DNA from 2 places in the Paenibacillus sp. FSL H7-0918 genome. Region 1 is predicted to be linked to the other one. Evidence: predicted binding sites of a transcription regulator. Region 1 holds the regulator's gene; the other holds the start of a gene.
What was found. The regulator LexA, encoded in region 1, represses DNA repair genes until DNA is damaged. The targets are predictions, from matches to a motif close to CGAACATATGTTCG.
Positions count from the first base shown of each region.

Region 2: recA (recombinase RecA) is a predicted target of LexA. The motif match lies at 3,922-3,935, and genes of this name have one in related genera.

Region 1 is NZ_JBBOWJ010000003.1:20,836-31,285, forward strand. Features, by position in the region: gene MHI15_RS19960 (SDR family oxidoreductase) at 1-423, shown strand, start outside; gene MHI15_RS19965 (hypothetical protein) at 503-754, opposite strand; gene MHI15_RS19970 (ferritin-like domain-containing protein) at 2,454-2,930, opposite strand; gene MHI15_RS19975 (hypothetical protein) at 3,512-4,201, shown strand; gene MHI15_RS19980 (DUF5316 domain-containing protein) at 4,628-4,831, shown strand; gene MHI15_RS19985 (cupin domain-containing protein) at 4,864-5,355, shown strand; gene MHI15_RS19990 (MBL fold metallo-hydrolase) at 5,356-6,138, shown strand; gene MHI15_RS19995 (hypothetical protein) at 6,244-6,822, opposite strand; gene MHI15_RS20000 (hypothetical protein) at 7,045-7,425, opposite strand; gene MHI15_RS20005 (L,D-transpeptidase) at 7,576-7,914, opposite strand; gene lexA (transcriptional repressor LexA) at 8,093-8,719, opposite strand; gene MHI15_RS20015 (LysM peptidoglycan-binding domain-containing protein) at 8,971-9,384, shown strand; gene MHI15_RS20020 (DUF896 domain-containing protein) at 9,494-9,703, shown strand; gene MHI15_RS20025 (hypothetical protein) at 9,753-10,274, shown strand; gene MHI15_RS20030 (HAD family hydrolase) at 10,309-10,450, shown strand, end outside.
Region 2 is NZ_JBBOWJ010000001.1:300,179-310,628, forward strand. Features, by position in the region: gene rny (ribonuclease Y) at 91-1,635, opposite strand; gene MHI15_RS01435 (regulatory protein RecX) at 1,952-2,677, opposite strand; gene recA (recombinase RecA) at 2,788-3,852, opposite strand; gene MHI15_RS01445 (competence/damage-inducible protein A) at 4,153-5,439, opposite strand; gene pgsA (CDP-diacylglycerol--glycerol-3-phosphate 3-phosphatidyltransferase) at 5,548-6,135, opposite strand; gene MHI15_RS01455 (YajQ family cyclic di-GMP-binding protein) at 6,291-6,782, opposite strand; gene MHI15_RS01460 (hypothetical protein) at 6,993-7,154, opposite strand; gene MHI15_RS01465 (helix-turn-helix domain-containing protein) at 7,234-8,160, opposite strand; gene MHI15_RS01470 (DUF3388 domain-containing protein) at 8,254-9,021, opposite strand; gene MHI15_RS01475 (DUF3243 domain-containing protein) at 9,199-9,462, opposite strand; gene ymfI (elongation factor P 5-aminopentanone reductase) at 9,600-10,367, opposite strand; gene yfmH (EF-P 5-aminopentanol modification-associated protein YfmH) at 10,368-10,450, opposite strand, start outside.

The sequences.
Region 1 (10,450 bases):
CCAGAGTCTTTGGATGCACACTACGCAATTAATGTTAGGGCGGTAACTATGCTTAGTGTGGAATTCGCTAGACGGTTTACGCAATCGGCAGGTGGTCGAGTTATTAATATGACATCGGGCCAATCACTAGGCCCCATGGCTGGTGAAATCTCGTATGCCACAACGAAAGGGGCAATAGATGCTTTCACACGAACTTTTGCAGCAGAGGTGGGTCCGAAAGGCATCACCGTAAATGCGATAAATCCTGGACCCACAGACACCGGCTGGATGACTCCTGACCTACGACAGCAGTTATCTAAGCAATTTGTAACAGGTAGAGTAGGATTGCCTAAGGATGCAGCTCGTCTGGTTGCATTCTTAGCCACCGATGATGGGGAGTGGATTACCGGCCAAGTTTTACATTCCACGGGTGGATTCAACTAACGGAGAACGATAGCTCAATGAGACACCTAGCTAATACGATTGTGAAAATCGCCTCGTCAGTGATAATGCTGACGAGGCATTATAATTTGATGTGTCTTATATCAAATTCAGCCCATCCTGGTGGCAGTGATTCGAAGTCGAGATCTTCGAGGGCTTCTGGTTCAATAATTATTAGTAACGGTTCATATATGTCAATCAACGCACCTATACGTTCGCTGATACCAATAAAAGTACCAATAGCTACAATACTTCCGCACCTTCCACCAAATCCGCTATCGTGATTGTCACAGATATGCACGGACTGTCCCGGCTTTAAATCTTCCCATCTCATAATTTAGGGGGTGCTCCTTGTTCTTCAAAAGTTCTCTGGGACATTCCAAAGTAAGCAGCCCTGTCATTTGAGTAATGGTTCTGTCGTTGTATCGGTAGCATCAGTGGCGTCTCCGGGAAACTATTTTCGTTTGCCGCGCGGGCGACGTTTTATGGTTCCTTTTTTCTTGTCCTTTAGTAGTAGATAAGCTGTGTAACATTGTATTGCTGCTGTTAGGAGTTGTACCATGTAGAAGAGTCATCACAGGGATAACCTGAACTGCTCTTTTATTGCTCAAAAAATTTTGTTTTATCTGTAATCAACTCTACGAGTAAGCGTCATAATAAAACCTTGCTGACCATGATGGTAGCAGGGTTTTTGTTCATACATTAAATTTCTTCCCTCACGGAGGCAATGGATCCTATGATACATCCACCAATGATTCCGGAACGAAGCCAATTAGCGATGGTTATCCGATATCTAAAGTTAATTTTAACGGCGATGATTCTCCCAATACGATTTTCAAGCCACTTTTAAGATAGCGATATTCTGGATTCTATTCCCTAGATTGAAATCTTCAATTGCATTTGTAGTACCTCTTCTGATTGAAAATTGGGCTATATTTCCTGCACACATAAACGCCCACAAAATGCTCACAAATAATAGAAGGAAGACAATGAAATCCGTAATCGTTTTCTCAGAGAACCCTTTATTTTAACGGAATTAGGTACTATTCAGACCAATATAAAAAGGGCAAACTGTAAACCGGACTCGGTTCACGAGTGGGAAAGAAACCAATATATGACGCTTTACTAGAACCTTTAAACCCTCTACGCCTTTGGTGTTGAGTTTTTTTTTGTGTGTGGGGGTAAGAATAGGAGATATTGTAGAGGTTTATGGACGCCCCCGTAATGCCCCCAAAAAATGTAGTGATCATTCGAGGATACTTCTCATATGAGCTTCAAATTTCTCCATACTGCTTTCATTTATTTTCTTTGAAATATGTGTGTATGTGCGCTGTGATTCTTATGCTACCATGACCTAAACGTGTTATTCCAAAGCTTGAAAGGGGTAATAAGCTGGCTAAACGATTTTATGAATTGGACTATAAGAATGCTCTCCAACTTGGGACAAGCCATTTTCGCGACAGGTGAAACTTCTTAGCCTCTTATAATGGAGAATGCTATGACTCAGTCAAATGATTGAGTTTTTGAATTGCGAGCTCGGCAACTTTTGATAAATTTCACTCGTATGTTTCGTTATCGATAATCAATTCAAAGGCGAATCCAAAGCATGCGTTACCTTTGAATTCGTTCTTGACTAAAATGTAAAAAAGCCAGAAGGCTTAACACCATCTAGCTTAGCTGTATAGCGAAAAGTGGATTATTAGGATGAGGGCAAAGAATATGGTTTTTGAGGAATTGTGCTGCAGACCATAGTTCGACAGTTGGAAAGTAAACGTTCGATCATATACGAAGTATCAGAAAGAAATGCGGGGAAAAATGGTGGTATGGATAGAGCTGACGCATCTTTCACACACATCGTGGGCGGGACATTTGATTGGATCGAGAATGTGGATGAGTTCAACGTGTTAGGGAAGGCGCCGTCATGACACAGGTACAAGATAAGACTTACATTTGCACTCGAGAGAAGGCAGAGGGGACACTCTTAATATTAAGAAAGTAAAGTTGTGATTTCTGAAGGGCAGTCGATACAATGACTACTGATTTGCAGCTGAATTTAGTATCAATAAATTATTATACTTCGCTGCATGCTTTTGCTCATCGAGAATAATGCCATATAAAGTATCCTTATAAACGCCATACGGAAGACCGAACCATATCTTTCGATATTTTTCAACCGCTGACAATTCACCTTGAAAGGCTTTTTGCAAACCATTGTTATACGAATTAACTTGTTCAGGGACTTCGTCGCTAACTCCTGTCACTTCATGTCCTGTCAATTCTCTGTACATTTGTCGAAACATAAGATTATGCCCACGTTCATCATTCCGAATAGAAGTAATAACTTCAGCTTGTTCTTTATTCGGAGCAAGTTGAATGAGTTGGTCATAAAAAAGTTCGTCATTTCGTTCACCTTGGACTGAAGTCCTCATTAATTCAAGAGCCTCTTGAGTTGAAGTTGCCCAAATGGGGGCAAATTGAGATCTGAACCAATAAGGATACACCATATACATTAGCAAAACCTCCAATAATTTATAAGTATTCTATCAACAATCATATGCTCGCTAACTGATTGTATGAGTATGATCTCACTTCTTACTTTTTCTTAATTAGACCAAAGTCAAAAAAGTGGACGGTAAGAAATAGATTTTCTAGTAAATTGCTCAGCAAAACGAGCAGGTGAAAGATACCTTATCGACGTTTGCGCACAATTGGTTTTCCTTATTGCTGTGAGTCGCTATTTAATTTTTTTCTGAAAATGTGTTAAGTAAAGTGTTTTGTGGAATTTGTTTTACTTAATTGATGTGTCGTCTACCTTGCTCTTGCTCAGTCCAATTAACCTTATGAAACCGAGAAGAACTAAGATCTCATGGGTCACTTTATGGAATCTGGTGGCATTAATTAAGATAGTAGGTGCCCGAATCGTCCGGGAACAATTTGAATTTCGAGCACAACTCCATAGCTGTTAATAAGAACGAGTCGATTGTTTGAAATTTTTCAATCCGTAGCAATAAAAATGAAGAAAAGGTTTGAAGAATAAGAGGACACGTCACTCATGTGGGTAATAACTAATATAGTAATAAGGAGGTGCGTAATGAAAAAAATATTACTAACTACAGTTACTAGTATTCTTCTGTCTTCCTCAATTCTCGGTGCATGTAGTAACAATAAAACAACAGACGAGGCAAAACCTACAGCATCAAATGCAGCGACAATGCCAGTTGTTGAAGCTACAAGCACTCCTGAACCTTCTGCTACTCCTTCTATGGAGGTGCAGGAGTCCGCCAGTCCGGAGGCCACTGATCCTCTAGTATCCGATCGGCCAAAGACCAAAGCATTTGGTGAACAGGAGGGAGGGGTCTCAGGGCAAGAAGGTACACTTGAGCAAGGTGATGGATATTCCCTATATGTTTTTCAGGATTTCACACTAGACTCACAGTCTGGTCGTTTATCATTAACTGAGGATCCAACCTATTATGCCGAAATTAAACACTTACCTGCCGATTACGATCTCACAGCTTTGAAGCAGCAGGGACAAACCGAGCTTTCTGCAATTGGCAAAGCCAACGACCATAGCGGGGAACTAATTGAACATCCTCTAGGTTTTGCTGAACTATATCTGCAGGCAACCGGTGATAAAGGGATAGAAGATTATATGGTCTGGAAGAATCAGGCGGGGGAAGCTTTTCTTTTTCGGATACACAATCCTAAGGGGGATTCGTCGAATAAGTTTGCACCTTGGGTGATGGTTTCACTGGCAACACTTGAACTTGAAAGGAATTAAGTGTGATCAGAGCCGAAGGAGTTGTGCGGAGTAGAAGGGGTGTGCCATAACCATAATCAAAAAAATGGTTGTTGGCACACTTCTTCTTCTTTTTGGTACCTTACTTCATTCGAACGCCAATTTTCGTTTGCTGAGGTTGCAAATTTCGCGTATGAGCCTGCTATAGGATCCAGCAGACCTTATACGAAGCTTTACCCCACATTTGGGATACTAAAGGACTCCATAGTCGCTATTAGCATTAAAAACACTCAATATGAGCCTCATCCTTAGGAATAACGTCACTGGAGTCCGAAACCATGCTTCAAAGGCTCAAAATTAGCAAATAGCGTCATCTGGGTCCGAAAGTCATGGCACGTAGTAGAGGGATTTAATGTTAAAATATCTTATATATAGATTACTAATTCTTTCCTGGGAAGGAGTAAGTTCATGCAAATTTTTATTTACATAGGATTGGGCTTCTTTATAATTTCAGGTATATGTGTTGGAGCCTTCACGACAGGTACACAACAAAGAGGTAACTTTTATTCGGAATCTAAGCAAGACCGTAAAGCTAAAAACAAAGTAGCGAATTGGTCCGCTTTAGGTGGTCTTATTTCATTAGCTGTAGCTGGGATTCTTTATTTGTTGTAAATGAACGCACAACATAAGGAGGAGTGTTGCAGATGGTGAAGATTTTTAATGAAAATACGGTCTCTTTTACACAAAAACAGTCCCCGATCCCAGAGTTTGCTTGGCATACGAGTGAAAGGTTAGCTGAAATGGTGGGCTCCAAGCATTTAGTTTTTGATATCAGATCTTTAGATCCTGATAAATATTCTTTTCCTTATCATTTTCATAGAAATGCTGAAGAAATATTTGTGATTTTAGCGGGAAAAGCGATGTTAAGAACACCCGAGGGTTTTACGGAGGTTACTGAAGGGGATGTAATATTTTTTGAAATGGGACCGGAAGGGGCGCACCAGCTTTATAATCATTCCGATGCACCATGCAGGTATCTGGATCTCCGAACGAATCAGGGAATAGATGTTTGCGAATATCCAGACTCAGGCAAAATCAACATTTTGCCCTATCAAGAAATCTATCAAGCAGATGAACAGGCGGATTATTGTAAGGGAGAAGAGCATGTAAGGGAAAAATGGAATGGGGGAGTGTAATTGATTAAAGATCGTTGGTTTACAGTAACTGAAATTGATCCGACCACCTATGCAATCAGTGAATATGGACATTGGGAAAAGGTGCATTCTTTTTTACTCTTGGGGCAAAAACAAGCCGCGTTAATTGATACGGGATTAGGTATTGATAATATAAAAAGAATAACGGACCAGTTAACGGATTTACCTATCGCTGTCATAACTACGCATGTGCATGCAGATCATATTGGCAGTCATGGGCAATTCGAGACAATCTATGTTCATAAAGCGGATGAGGATTGGCTGATTAACGGAATAAAAGGCTTGTCCCTTGCCCAGATTCGAAAAGATATGAGCCGGGACATCACCCTTCCTGTTCCTGAAACCTTTGATCCTAACACCTACATACCTTTTCAAGGGAAACCAACAGCTCTTTTACAAGAAGGGGATGTGCTCGACATAGGCGGGCGCAAAATAGAAATTTACCACACACCAGGTCATTCGCCAGGTCATATCAGCCTTTTTGATCATGCCAACGGATATCTGTTTACAGGTGATTTATTGTATGACGTTACGCCAATCTATGCCTTTTACCCTTCGACTAGTCCGGTTGATTTAGTGGCATCCTTAGAAAAGATTACGGAAATTCCAGGAGTTACCCAAGTATTCGGTTCTCATAATACACTGGGTTTAGATCCATCTATTTTACAAGAGGTCAAAAAGGCAGTTCGTGAGTTACGTGAGCAAAAGGTAGTAGCACATGGTACGGGCATTCACCAGTTTGATGGGTTTAGTGTGCAACTTTAGATTTTTCTATGTCGAAAACAAATGAGGGTATGGCGATATGGTGTCTACATCAAAGGTTTTTGCGAAAAATAATTCACACATCTTATTGCGCAAAAAGCAACTTAATTATTCAGAGACGATTGACCTGAACAGTGCATGCAATTGCTGTACTTGGGAGAAAGCTTCCTTGTACTGGTTGTCGGATTGTCGAATAGGCAATAAACCCGGCAAGAAGGAGATACAATACACAGGCGTTTCTTTGCTGTTCATATATATTTTAAGCGTAAGCTCTTCAATCACATTAGCTTCTTCATCAGCTTCCTTAAGGACGTTAATATCTGCACTTGTTGCAGTAGTTTTGCTGTTTTGATGTCTTTTGGAGACTTTTGAAAGGGTGAGTGCGTTAACCACAATCTCGGATCCCATTACATTATCAAAAGAGTATAGCTTTGCTACTGCTTTTTTGTTACTCTTCGGATTTTTGGTACCGATTGCCAATTTTTTATTAGGCTCGTTAAGTGCGATCAAGTGAGATTGATTGGGGGGAATGAATGTTTTGGTGAAGCTGATGTTAAAAGATGAGGTCGCATTAACTAGCATAGAAATTTCAGATGAAGCAGATAGCGTTTTCAATTTTATAATGGCGGCACTTAGAATTAAAACAACTCCTAAAATAGCAAATAAGTACATCAAGATAATCAGCATATAATCACACCTCCTAGTTATCTCATTAGACTCAAATTGTTGCTTATTGAAAGATATGCCTGAATGATCTCCACTAGTATCTTTTAAAAGGGAAATTCGTGGAATTATAGGATCGACTTCACGATTAACCCAAAAAAAGCACCCAGAGAAACCTTCCGATTCTGCAAATGATGCAAAATTTGGGGTTGCTGCAAGAGTGCTTTTTAAGGTGATTATGTAAACCTATAGAAAATTGAAGGCAGTGATATGATCGGTATAAACAATCAGCTGTTTGTATTCGATCGGAGTCCCATAACTAGCATAAGGTCTTACAGTAACGTCATTGAGGACAACAAAGTTATAGCTGAAATTTTTATCAGGGTGTTCTGCTCCCAAATAAGATATGTATTCGTCTACAATTACATCATCCATCAAAGATTTTAAATCAAATACATCCTCTTTGTTGGAGACGGTTGGAGAGACGATTCCCTGAATGCTGCCAAAAGAGGTGAGCAAATTCACTTTTTTTCCACTAGCTTGTTCATCATTTAAAAGTAAACCGGACAGCTTACCCAGTGCATCGACTTTAAAATCGACGAGGGTTCTAATTTTTGAATTATTCAAACTAAACACATCCTTTTCAATTTGCAATCCTGTTAACAATATTCGACATATAATCACCAAACTCCTAGTATGCTAATGAAAAAATACTTACTTATGTAATGACCCCCATTTTTTAATGTGATTTGGGGGTTGCCGAGCCTCCATTCGAATTTAATTTCTTATCGTTACTCGTGTGCCTATAGGGACAATAGCAGCGAGTGCTAACACATCCTCGTTGTACATCCGGATGCAGCCGTGGGACACCTCTTTCCCAATGGAGGAAGGGTCATTGTTTCCATGAATTCCGTAGTGTGGTTTAGACAGTCCCATCCAAAACACACCGAAGGGACCCCCTGGGTCGGGTTGTTTGTTAATAATAGTGAATTCACCCACTGGGGATTGGGTTAACATCTTACCGATGCCGACAGGGAAACCTCTAATCACAATATCATTGTCCAGAAGATATAACATTCGTTGGGTCAGATCTACAATAATTCGGTAGTTGGGCATTATACGCAACACTCCTTTCTAATTAGGATATGAGCAGAACGCCTAAAGGGTTATTCATAGAAAATGGCCATTTTAGCCATTGGGAACAAATGTTCGTAAGTGGTTGGAAAAGCAAAAAAACGTAGAAAAAAGGCTGTTCCGCATATGCGGACCAGCCTTTTATGTTAGAAGTGCATACTTAGTGGATATCTCGAAACAATCCGATGACTCTTCCGAGAATAGTTACGCGATTAAGGCGAAGCGGCTCATAAGCTGGATTCTCCGGCTGAAGCCGTATATGATCACGTTCCTTGTAAAAGGTCTTAACGGTTGCTTCATCTTCTTCGGTCATGGCTACAACGATATCTCCGTTGTCCGCTGTTTGTTGTTGGCGAACAATCACATAGTCACCATTCATAATGCCTGCGTCCACCATACTATCACCCATGACAGACAGCATAAATACTTTGTTGTCACCTACATAGTGAGTAGGAAGTGGGAAGTAGTCTTCGATATTCTCTGTAGCAGTGATAGGTACCCCGGCGGTAACTTTACCTACGACAGGAATCCGTGAGATGGTCTGCGCGAATTGGTGAACATTCTCTGAATCCTCTTGGCCTAGTAATTCTATTGCACGTGGCTTCGTTGGATCTCGACGAATAAGTCCCTTCTTCTCAAGCCGGTCCAAATGACCGTGAACTGTGGAGCTGGAAGCAAGGCCAACAGCTTCTCCAATTTCCCGGACGGAAGGTGGATAACCCTTGCTGCGGACTTCGCTTCGTATAAATTCCAGGATCGCCAGCTGGCGACTTGAAATCTTTGACATTGGAATCAACCCCATATAGTAATGTTTGGGAAAATTATAACATAGAACTACCGTTCGCACAAACATAAGTTCTAACTATTATAAATATTAATCTGCTAGAGTTAAAAAATGGTAGACAAATGATAATAAAATGAACCGCTTGAGTCTCTCGAATAAAAGAGAACAATTGTTCTGAAATAGTATTGAACAAAACACATGTTCGTGTTATTATAAATTCGAAAGTAAGAACAAGTGTTTGGAGGATGATGATTATGCTAAAATACAGTACATACCGCAGCATCTACGATAAGGCCCCAGTGGTTGAATCTATAGGACATAATGACGTTGCCCGTAATTCCGCTAAGGTGAAAGAGATAACGGAACGTTTGCTTGGAGGGATGATTTCGTTGTTCCGTCAAGATTTCTTTATTAAGTTAATATTGATTTTCGTGCTAGTATTATCTGGCCTAACAGTAGTGGGAAATGTATTTGCAGGATCGACGACTATAATGAAGGAAGAGAAGCGGATTGTGGTTGAACGTGGAGATACACTATGGAGTATTGCCCTTAAGAATAAACCAGCTGATATGAAGACAGTTGTTTATATAGAAGGAATTAAACGTTCAAGTGGGATTAAGAGTAGTCAAATTAACGCTGGAGACATACTTACTTTACCTATTTATTAATTTTCTGAGAACATAATAGAATGACCAGTAGAGCTTGCAGGGAGTAGACCTTGACAAGCTCTTTTTCTCATGGCAGAGTTAGAATTAATTTATAGGGGGAGGGAAAGTATTGAATATTGATGAGTTGGTCGCGCGAATTAACGAATTGGCACGCAAACAGAAGAGCGTAGGCCTTAATCAAGAGGAAGTGGCGGAACGCGCCAAGCTTCGTGAAATTTACCTGGGGAATATCCGCAATAACTTCCGAGCACAATTAAATACTATTGAAGTGGTAGATAACGATGAGCATGAACAAGGTAACAAGGGGCTTAAACATTAGCTCGCTGTTCCTTTTCATAGATATTTCAGGATGACTAGGGGGAACGCACATGGCCCGTTCTTGGGAAAGAATGGTTCAACGCAACACACAGCAAATCAACAAGCAAAGAAAGAAGCAAGGCAAGGATACGATTTATGCCTCTAAATCTCCTACCCAGAATGCCGAAGTCTTTAAAGGTCGCAACATTGCATTTCCGGTAGTGTTAGTGATACTTGGCACTATGTTTTGGGTAGTTGGTTCTATTGATCAGGCCAAAGGTAATGGCATGCTGGCTAATTGGCTGGGAGTAGTACTGTACTATTTGCTGGCAGCGCTATTGTTCTTCCGTCGTCCGTACTTGAAGGTGGAAAAAGCAAGACTGTCCACTATTAAATTCAATCGCGAACGCGGACTTCCAGCTGCAGATATTGAGAAAATCACCCTTTCGCGTGGAGCTGTAGTCATTAAGCATAAAGGGAAACGTACGAAATGGATTTTCACAAAACTTATGAATCGCTATGATACTAATGCGATGAGTACACGATTAGAAGCATTTGCTAAAGCTCACAACATTGAAGTAGTTCACGAATAGAACTAGACCAGTTAAAGGGAGAGGGAGACCTGTAATGCCAATTTCTGCTGTACTATTTGACCTTGATGATACATTGCTGTGGGATGATCGGAGCGTCGAAGAAGCATTTCGTTCTGCTTGTGAAGCCGCCGGGGATACGATCGATCCACAAGAACTAGAAGTTGCAGTTCGTAAGG
Region 2 (10,450 bases), on a different contig from region 1:
TCCTTTAACCTTATATTCCTAGCAGAAACATGTACAAGGAAACGATCATAAATATCGTTATTTCCGAAGCGTATGTTATCTACTTATTGCCTATTTAGCGTATTCAACAGCCCGTGTCTCACGAATAACGGTAACCTTGATATGTCCTGGATAATCCAGTTCACTTTCAATCATCTTCGTAATATCGCGAGCAAGACGGAATGCCTCTGCATCGTCAATCTTCTCTGGCTGTACCATCACGCGCACCTCACGGCCCGCTTGAATAGCAAATGATTTCTCTACGCCTTCGAATGACTCTGAGATTTCTTCCAGTTTCTCTAGACGTTTAATATACGTTTCCAGTGTTTCACGGCGAGCACCAGGTCTAGCAGCCGACAATGCGTCAGCGGCACCAACCAACATAGCAATAACCGAGGTAGCTTCGCAGTCTCCATGATGAGATGCGATACTGTTGATAACAACCGGATGTTCTTTATATTTCTTCGCTAGTTCAACGCCGATCTCAACATGCGAACCTTCCACTTCATGATCCAGCGCTTTGCCGATATCATGGAGTAATCCTGCACGTTTTGCAAGCACGATGTCTTCCCCAAGCTCACCGGCCATCAGTCCTGTTAAATAAGCAACCTCCATGGAGTGCTTCAATACATTTTGACCATAGCTTGTACGGAATTTCAGACGCCCCAGAATCTTGATCAAATCTGGATGCAAACCGTGAACGCCCACTTCGAAAGTAGCTTGTTCACCATATTCCCGAATCCGTTCGTCCACTTCTTTGCGGGATTTCTCCACCATCTCTTCAATACGAGCGGGGTGAATACGTCCATCAGCCACCAATTTCTCAAGTGCCGTACGGGCCACTTCACGGCGGATTGGATCAAATCCTGACAAAATAACTGCTTCCGGCGTATCATCAATAATGAGGTCGATACCTGTAAGAGTTTCCAAAGCACGAATATTACGGCCTTCACGACCGATAATCCGACCTTTCATCTCTTCATTCGGCAACGTAACAACTGAAACCGTTGTTTCCGCTACGTGATCAGCTGCACAGCGTTGGATAGCGAGTGTGATGATTTCACGGGATTTCTTATCCGCTTCTTCTTTCGCCTGCTGTTCAATTTCTTTGATCATTTGTGCCGTTTCATGGCGAACTTCTTGCTCAACATTGCTAAGAATGATACTTCTTGCATCTTCGATGCTTAAATTGGAGATACGTTCCAATTCAGTGACTTGGTTTTTGTAAATAACATCAATTTGCTGTTGGGTTTCATCAATTCGTTTCTCTTTGTTAGCTACTTGTTCTTCTTTTCTTTCAAGCGATTCCATTTTTTTATCCAGAGATTCTTCCTTTTGCAGCAAACGTCTCTCTTGCCGTTGGATTTCATTCCGACGTTCACGAGTTTCTTTCTCAGCTTCAGTACGGATTCTATGGACTTCGTCCTTAGCTTCCAATACTGTTTCTTTCTTCAGCGCCTCAGCGTCCTTCTTCGCATTCTCAACGATGACAACGGCTTCTCTTTCTGCGCTTTGGATTTTAGCTTCTGCAAGGGATTTACGAATAAAATAACCGAACCCAAAGAATATTGCAGCTACAACGAGAACGATAATGACCCAGATCCATGATTCCAGCATCTGTTCACCTCCTCGTTGGTTCCTCTCCAAGGTATATCCCTGGGAATTGTGCAGTTGTTTAACTATCCGTTCATCACCATACAAAAAACCGGTAAACAACCGATTGCCATACTGCACATGCTGCACATGCACACTGCCCGCCTTATCCGGCGATTACATTTCATATGAGTTGTACGTGAACCGTTTAAAACAGTCTCCTTTTTGGGAAGGAAAAAGGATTCTAATTTTATGCCGATTCATGTTATATTTTATTATTTATAAAAAGACATTGTCAAGAGAGTCGATATACGCATTAATGTCAAGAGAATCAGTGATTCTAGTAAAACTCCTCATCTTCACCTTCATAATTGTCTTCCGCAAGTAAAGTATTGATCACTTGGCGAACCATATCGCCCGAAAATCCACGGCGCATAAGGAAGGCTCCAGTCTTTCTTCGCTTATCTGAAGCTTCTCCACGGATGAGATTCCATTTCTTGCGCCCAGTTTCGAGTGCGCTCTCCAGCTCTTGTTCAGGAGTAATATTCTCCAAAGCTTCCGATATAAGGGTTTTGTCAATCCCTTTCTCACGTAGCTCTTGTCGAATCCACATCTTCCCTTTCCGCTGGTTCGCTATTCGTTGCTCTGCCCATTGCTTAGCATATAAAGGGTCATCAAGAAGTCTTTCCTCCTGCAGCCGCTGCACCACTTCCGCAATAATAGTCTCTCCTATTTCCTTCTGGCGTAAACGGCGAGTCATTTCCATAGCGGTGCGTGGTTTACGTTCTAGATAACGGAGGCCTTCTACATAAGCTCGTTGACGCTCATCAGCTACAACAATTTCAACCAAATCAGCCTTCATAAAAGAATTACCAGTAATCATTCGATATTTAATCATGACGTCCTCGTGCACAGTCATGTTATATGCTCCGAAATGTATGATATAACGGTGGTCAGATTTCTTTTGACGTTCTACTTTAGTGATCTCTAAGAGTTCTCCTTCAGGAAAATCCGATAACACCTGCTCATCTTGTTCTTCTGCTTCAAAATCCAGTTGTATTACCATAGTTGTTTGTCACCTCGTAGCAATAGATCGGTTATCGTCTTACTTTCATTACTTGTTAAGAAAAGACACCCTGCAACAATCAATCACAGGGCGTCCTATTGCTTAATATACTATTCGATTTCGAGAAGCAATTTCTCTTCTTCTTCTTGCTCTGCAATAATATCTTCATTCTTCGGCGCAGCAACAATAGTGGATAAATTACTTGCTTCACGGATCTTATTCTCAATAATAAGGGCAATATCCTGATGTTCCTTCAAAAACTGTTTAGCATTCTCACGGCCTTGACCGAGACGCTCGCCTTCGTAGGAATACCATGCACCACTCTTATTCACGATATCCATTTCAGTACCGATATCTACAAGACTTCCCTCTTTAGAAATCCCTTCACCGTACATGATATCAACATCAGCCTGTTTAAATGGAGGAGCTACTTTATTCTTCACAATCTTGATCTTAGTACGGTTACCAACCACATCGTTCCCCATCTTGATGCTCTCTACGCGACGTACATCTAAACGTACAGAAGAGTAGAATTTCAATGCACGACCACCCGGAGTTGTCTCAGGGTTACCGAACATAACACCGATCTTCTCACGAAGCTGGTTGATAAAGATAGCGATCGTATTGGATTTGCTAATGGCACCAGAAAGCTTACGAAGCGCTTGAGACATCAAGCGAGCCTGCAATCCGACGTGGGAATCACCCATATCGCCTTCAATTTCAGCCTTAGGTACCAAAGCAGCAACGGAGTCAACGACAATAATATCAACGGCTCCACTACGAACAAGTGCTTCGGCGATTTCCAGCGCTTGTTCACCCGTGTCTGGCTGAGAAAGCAGCAATTCATCGATATTTACGCCCAAGTTACGTGCATATTTCGGATCAAGCGCATGCTCGGCATCGATAAATGCAGCTTGTCCGCCTTGTCTTTGCACTTCTGCAATAGCATGAAGAGCAACTGTTGTTTTACCTGAAGATTCCGGTCCATATACTTCAATAATACGTCCCTTTGGAAGTCCGCCTATACCTAACGCAATATCAAGTGCCAAAGATCCGCTAGGTACAACTTCCACTTGCATATGCGTGGATTCTCCCAGTTTCATTACCGAACCTTTACCAAATTGTTTTTCTATTTGACGAAGCGCCATATCAAGCGCTGCACGACGATCTGACAATCAGACCACTTCCTTCACTGTTTATAGTAATATAATAACGTGTTTTTAAGGTCTTGCCAAGCTTTTTTTCGAACATACATTCGTTTTTTTTGTCTTGGGCGTTATTTATCCCTTTTATTGTAAGCCTCCCTCCGGAGATAGAAGTTAATTAAATTCCCCACTTCACCGGACATCAACGACTTATGATCATGAGTAGCCATCGTGATCAAAATCTCTGCAAATATACAAAAAACCGCAGCAAAGAAATCTCAGTGCCACGGTTCTTCCGTATGTGTTTATTATAACTGGGCTAATCTCCCATTACAAGTCTGAACCCTCAAGAGGTGTCTCCACCTTGCGTTCCTCAAGTCTCCGCCACAGACGATACAGCAGAGCCTTTACAGTACGCAACCGGATATTTTCCCGTGTACCTTTAAGATTAAGCTCATAGACCTCTGTCTTACGTCCCCGTTCAGCCAAGCCGATAAATACAAGTCCAACAGGCTTGCGTTCAGAATAACCCGGTCCGGCTACACCTGTAACAGATAAGCCGAAATCACTGTCTGCAATCATTCTCACTTGGTCAGCCAACACCTCGGCAACTTCTCGACTTACGGCTCCAGGAGCATTGGGTCCCTCCAAATAAGCACTTGGCACATTCAGTAGCTTTTTCTTTAGGTCATTCGAATAGCAGACGATTCCGCCGGCAAACATCGATGCACTGCCTGGAATATTTGTTATGCTCTCCATCAGCAAACCTCCGGTGCAGCTCTCTGCCGCACTTAAGGTCAGGCCGGCATCCGCCATCCAATCCACAATCAATTGCTCCAGCGGCACATCAATGTTCGCATACAAATGTTCCGGCAAAATCTCCTTGATTTGTTGTTCCAGTATCTCCAGCTTTTTTGTAGCTTCATGCTCAGAAGGGGCCTTTGTCGAAATACGAACAGTTACCTCTCCCTCTTTGGCATACGGAGCAATCGTTGGATCAGTCTGACTGCGAATCAGTTCGATGAGCTTGTCCTCCAGCAGTGATTCTCCGATGCCGGCAAATTTGAGCATTTTTGAATAAAGCGGTGTTTCGTTCGTCAAGGCGTGCTGCTGTAGCCACGGTACTGCTTTATCTACGAACATCGGTTTCATCTCACGAGGTGGACCTGGAAGCACAATATAATATTTCTTCTCATGCTCAAAAGCAATCCCAACCGCAAGACCGATTTCATTCGGCAACGGTGTAGTTCCTTCAATTATAAGTGCCTGTTTGCGGTTATTTTCGGTCATAACGATCTTACGATCATCAAAGAAGCGTTGTACATGATCCATCGCCAAACGATCAATATGGAGCGTTCTACCTAGCGATGCAGCCAGTGCGTCTTTAGTCAGATCATCCTCAGTGGGGCCAATTCCGCCCGTAAAGATAATAACGTCGGCCCGACTCTGAGCGATCTCGATGGCTTGCTGCAGGCGGCTGCTGTTATCACCGACAACGGTTTGAAAGTATACATCGATCCCGATGGCAGCTAGCTCTATAGACAAAAACTGGGCATTACTATTCACGATTTGACCGAGCAAAAGCTCTGTCCCTACTGCAATAATCTCCGCTTTCATACCTGGCTTTCGCCTCCTCGTTATAATGTAGGTACACTGCTTTTGGATTTCAAAAAAGGTAATAGGTGCTTCACCTATTACCTTTCCTTGTATATCCAGCTTACATGCTTACGCATTATGCAGCTGTAGCAGATCCTTATTCTTCACAAAATAATCAATTCCAGAATAAATAGTGATCAGCGCTGCGGCCCAAATAGCAATATCGTCTACAGGAATACTGACAAATTGAAATGGGAAATTATTCAACAACAGCAGTGAGATCGCAACAATTTGTACAACCGTCTTTATCTTGCCCCATTTGCTGGCGGCAACCACTTTTCCCTCTAGCAATGCAATCTGGCGAAGTCCGGTGACTGCAAACTCACGACTGATGATTACAATAGCAATCCATGAATCGCATCTGCCCAGCTCCACAAGTGAAATCAGAACTGCAGATACCAGCAGTTTGTCCGCAAGTGGATCAAGGAGTTTACCGAGATTGGTGACCATATTATATTTCCTAGCAATGTAGCCGTCTATTCCATCCGTGCTGGCCGCAAGCAAAAAGATTACAGCTGCTACCAAATGATTAACAGATAGCTGAAACGAGCCCCAATGTATCGGTTCTGGATAAAAACTGAAATCCACCAGTAAAAAAAACATCATAATCGGGATCAGGCAAATACGAGCTAGCGTGATGCGGTTGGGCAAATTCACTGAAGTTTTCCTCCCCTAAATCGTTCATACAAATTGCCTAAATCAGGCTAATCCATTTCTACTTAAGCAAGTATATTATAGCAATAAATAGGTGTCAAAAAAACAGAAAGCACCCCGCGTTGTTAGTGCTAATAAGCACTGCGGGGCACAAAATTCTATTTCATGTTCATGAATTGTAGATCCAGCGGCAAATCAGCTTTACGCAAGATCTGAATAATCTGCTGCAAATCGTCGCGGCTCTTACCGGTCACACGAATTTGATCCCCTTGGATTTGGCTCTTCACCTTTAATTTTGAATCACGGATCAGAATATTAATTTTTTTCGCATTCTCCTGATCAATGCCTTGCTTAAGCCCTAAACGTTGACGTACAGATCCCAGGGAAGCCGGTTCTACTTTACCGAAATCCAGATTTTTTAGGGTAATGCCTCTTTTCACCATCTTTGATTGTAAAATATCAATAACAGCGTTGAGCTTATATTCGTCTTCAGAGGCGATTATAAGTGCGTCTTTCTCCAGCTTCAGACTGCTTTTGCTGTTCTTAAAATCAAAGCGGTTGTCGATCTCTTTCTCTGTTTGGTGAATAGCATTCGTTAACTCCTGCATATCCATTTTGGATACAATATCAAATGAACATTCTGAACTCATTAAACTCCACGTCCTTTATACAATTAGTCTGCTACTATTATAAGAGAATGGTACTATTAAGTCTAATTTTGGATAAATCATTATGTAGCTCACCCGACATAGAAAACAGCCCCACTAAGTGGAGCTTTTCCTTCGAGTGAGTTTGGTTCAAAGGGTAGAAACACGTCTCCACCGGAAGTACGCCGTTGGAGACGTTCATTTCTACAGCTTCTATCTGCTTCGGACCGGATTACGAAACATATCCAGAATTCCTAGCACAATATGTGCAATACCGAATCCGAGAATTCCGTATCCCCAAGCACCTGGTGTCAAATAGTATCCGATGAGACTGACAACAACCCCAAGGCCAGCTACAATCCAGCTAACTGTCATAAGATGTACACCTCACTTTGGCTAAAACTGAAAACAGTCTTATGTTCTCCCTAAAGCCAAAGTCTATACATCCTATTTGTTATTCGCCTGTCCCGTCACTTTGGGTACCTTCACTTCCAGAACCGTCGTCAAGATTAAGCAGGAGACGTGAGGACGTCTTCTCATCCGTGATTACTTGACCATTTACGGTAATTTCAGTTGCTGGGGAATACCCAGACTTAATATACATGCCCTCACTACCAAGAACGAAGCTCATAGTTTCTCCTGCTGCAGTATTTCCGAAGGAGAGTTTTTCACCTTTAGAGTTTTCGCCTTTGTAAACTTCAAGCCAGCTTACTCCGGATGCAACAATCTCAACCTTAACTTCGCTTCCGGCAGGAGCTGTAACCTTAAATTTCGTTGTTTTGCCTGACTTCCCATCTGGTGTAACTGTGATCGATTGAGGAGACGGCGTTGGTGTCGGTGTTGGCGTAGGCTCCGTAGTTGGCTCAGTAGTTGCTTCTGCCGAGGAAGTAGGCGCTACTACACCGCCTCCTGATGCGGGTGGAGATGTTTGTGCTGTATTAGGATCCTGCACATTATTGGTGATATTTGTTTGATCAACTTGATCCGGGTCTGCTTTGTTTAAACTAGAAGCATAAATGTAAATCACCACAATAATCAATATAGGGAATGTCCACATCAGCACCGTTGGCAGCCATTTTGCATTCCGTTCGGTTTCGGGTCTACGGCTGCGCTTTTGAATCACCGTCTCCATGGTCGTGTCTGCGGGTGGTGCAGGTACGTTCCCATGCTCCTCGAGCAGTTCGTCAGGACTCATGCCTACTGCTTCTGCATACGTTTTGATAAACGCCCTCACATAAAAACTTCCTGGAAGCACCTTGTAGTCTCCAGACTCGATGGCTTCCAAATACTTTTTGCGAATTTTTGTTACTTCCTGGACATCGTCAAGACTCATCCCTTTTTGCAGACGTGCCTCTTTCAATTGCCGGCCCAGTTCCGACATACCATCACCTCCTGTAAGTTCTATGAATGTAAACTTCCTTAACCAGCTTTATAAAAAAACATGCTCGGAAGTGTATTCTTCATCGTTTGTGTTCTATAAATCATCACTGTAGCTCGTCGTAAATGACTCGTACAAGATTTCTTCCGTTGGATTATTCCGCAGCTCAATAATAATATCAAAGTCATCATAACTATACTCAGATTCGCGTACGAAAATATCTGGATGCTCAATAACCTTTGTGCTTGGCATGCTCATAACATTTTGCAATAAATTATAATGTTTCTCATTAGAGCGGATCGTACTAACTATACCATCAATTATAAATACATTATGTGGGTTCATCTCATCTTCAGCCAATTGACTGCGCACCGTCTGCCGCAATAATGTGGAGGAGACAAATGTCCAGCGTTTCATAGCACAGACACTGCCAGCTATAATGGATTCCGTCTTTCCTACACGGGGCATACCACGAAGTCCTATAACCTGATTCCCATCTTTTTTAAACAGTTCACCGAGAAAATCAACCAATAGACCTAGCTCATCGCGGGTGAAACGAAACGTCTTCCGATCATCCGAATCCCGTTCAATATATCGCCCATGGCGCACAGCCAGCTTGTCCACGAGCCTTGGAGACCGCAGAGCTGAAACTGTAATATTATCAACTTTTTTGAGCATTTCGCCCATCAGCATAATTTTCTCATCATCATTGGTCTCCAGCAACATTCCGCGAGTTTTTCCTTCAACTCCATTAATCGTCAGAATGTTAACTTCCAGCATCCCTAACATTGAAGCGATATCACCAAGCAGACCGGGTCTGTTCTTGTGAATCTTGTATTCCATATACCACTGTTTATATTCCACTTGTACACCTCATAGATTCCTTTTCCCTACCCTTTGCCAATACAGCAAAAAAAGCTGCCCCGGCAAAGCGGTCTTTTACACGGGTCATGTTAATGATATATAAAATAAAAATGAAAGGCAAGGTCAGTCCTGTAATAATTGCAGAAAAGCTCCCACAGGGGGAGCTTTTCCGCAAGCTTAGGCGTTGTCTTTCGCCAACTTGACCATGAGTTTAGCAATCGTTTGCTTTTCTTCATCGTTGCCGACATCCCATAGCTCTTTGATCGCACGGTTTTGAGTGTTTGCTGGATCCACTTTTTCATCAAGGAATTCCCCGATTTCAAAAGCCAGCTTTGAGATTGTATCTTGACTCATCCCAAGTTTCTCAGCCTGTACAACCCGTTTACCTAGGAATTTCTTCCAGGTGTCAAAATTTTTGATTACGCTATCGTCTTGTGTCATCTTAAATCCTCCTTCATGTTTACGGTCAAACACCTGCATACAGGCTGTAAGCCGCCTTACGAGAGATTAAAAAACAACACTTATAATATGTCTCAGACGATAGATTCTTATGCTGGAGCTTTTCTCCAAGTTAAGCATTAAGTAATCCAGCCACCGTTAGGGCTAATGATCTGCCCAGTAATATACCCGGATTCAGGCAATGCTAAAAAGTAAATCAGTGAGGAGATCTCGTTCGGTGTAGCCAAACGTCCCGCCGGAATCTCATCCTCCAGCATCCGGACCTCATCCTCCTGTAGGTTAGACAACATATTCGTATTAACCGCTCCTGGAGCTACCGCGTTCACAGTTACGCCAGAAGGTGCTAGTTCCTTGGCTAACGCCTTAGTAAAAGCATTTACTCCGCCTTTACTGGCTGAATAAGCGACCTCGCAAGAGGCTCCCGATATTCCCCACACGGAAGAAACGTTGATGATTCGACCATAACGCTGGGATACCATGTACGGCATAAAAATCTGGCTGCACATAAAGGTACCTTTCAAGTTAATGGCCATAATATCGTCCCATTCCTCTTCACTCACATCAGCCAGCATCCCATAATGAGATTTACCGGCATTGTTGACAAGAATATCCGGCTGCATTCCATTACTTTCAAGCTTCTCCGCCATTCGTACAATCTGACTGCGATCCTTCATATCCGCATTTACAGTCATTACCTTTGCTCCAAGGGCCATACAACGCCGAGCGACATCATTAGCAGCTTCATGTGAGTGCTTGTAGTGAATAACAATATTCATGCCTACAGAGGCAAACCGTTCTGCAATGGCGCCACCGATTCCCCCGCTGCCCCCTGTCACCAGAACTGTCATTTCTCCTAATGGTTTGTTGCTCTCTCCCAAAAGCGCCATTTAAGGACTCACCACTAGTGAAACAGCGAGCTGCTCCCAATTTACATGGGCATGTAAACGCTCATTCACTTCAGCTAAAGTAA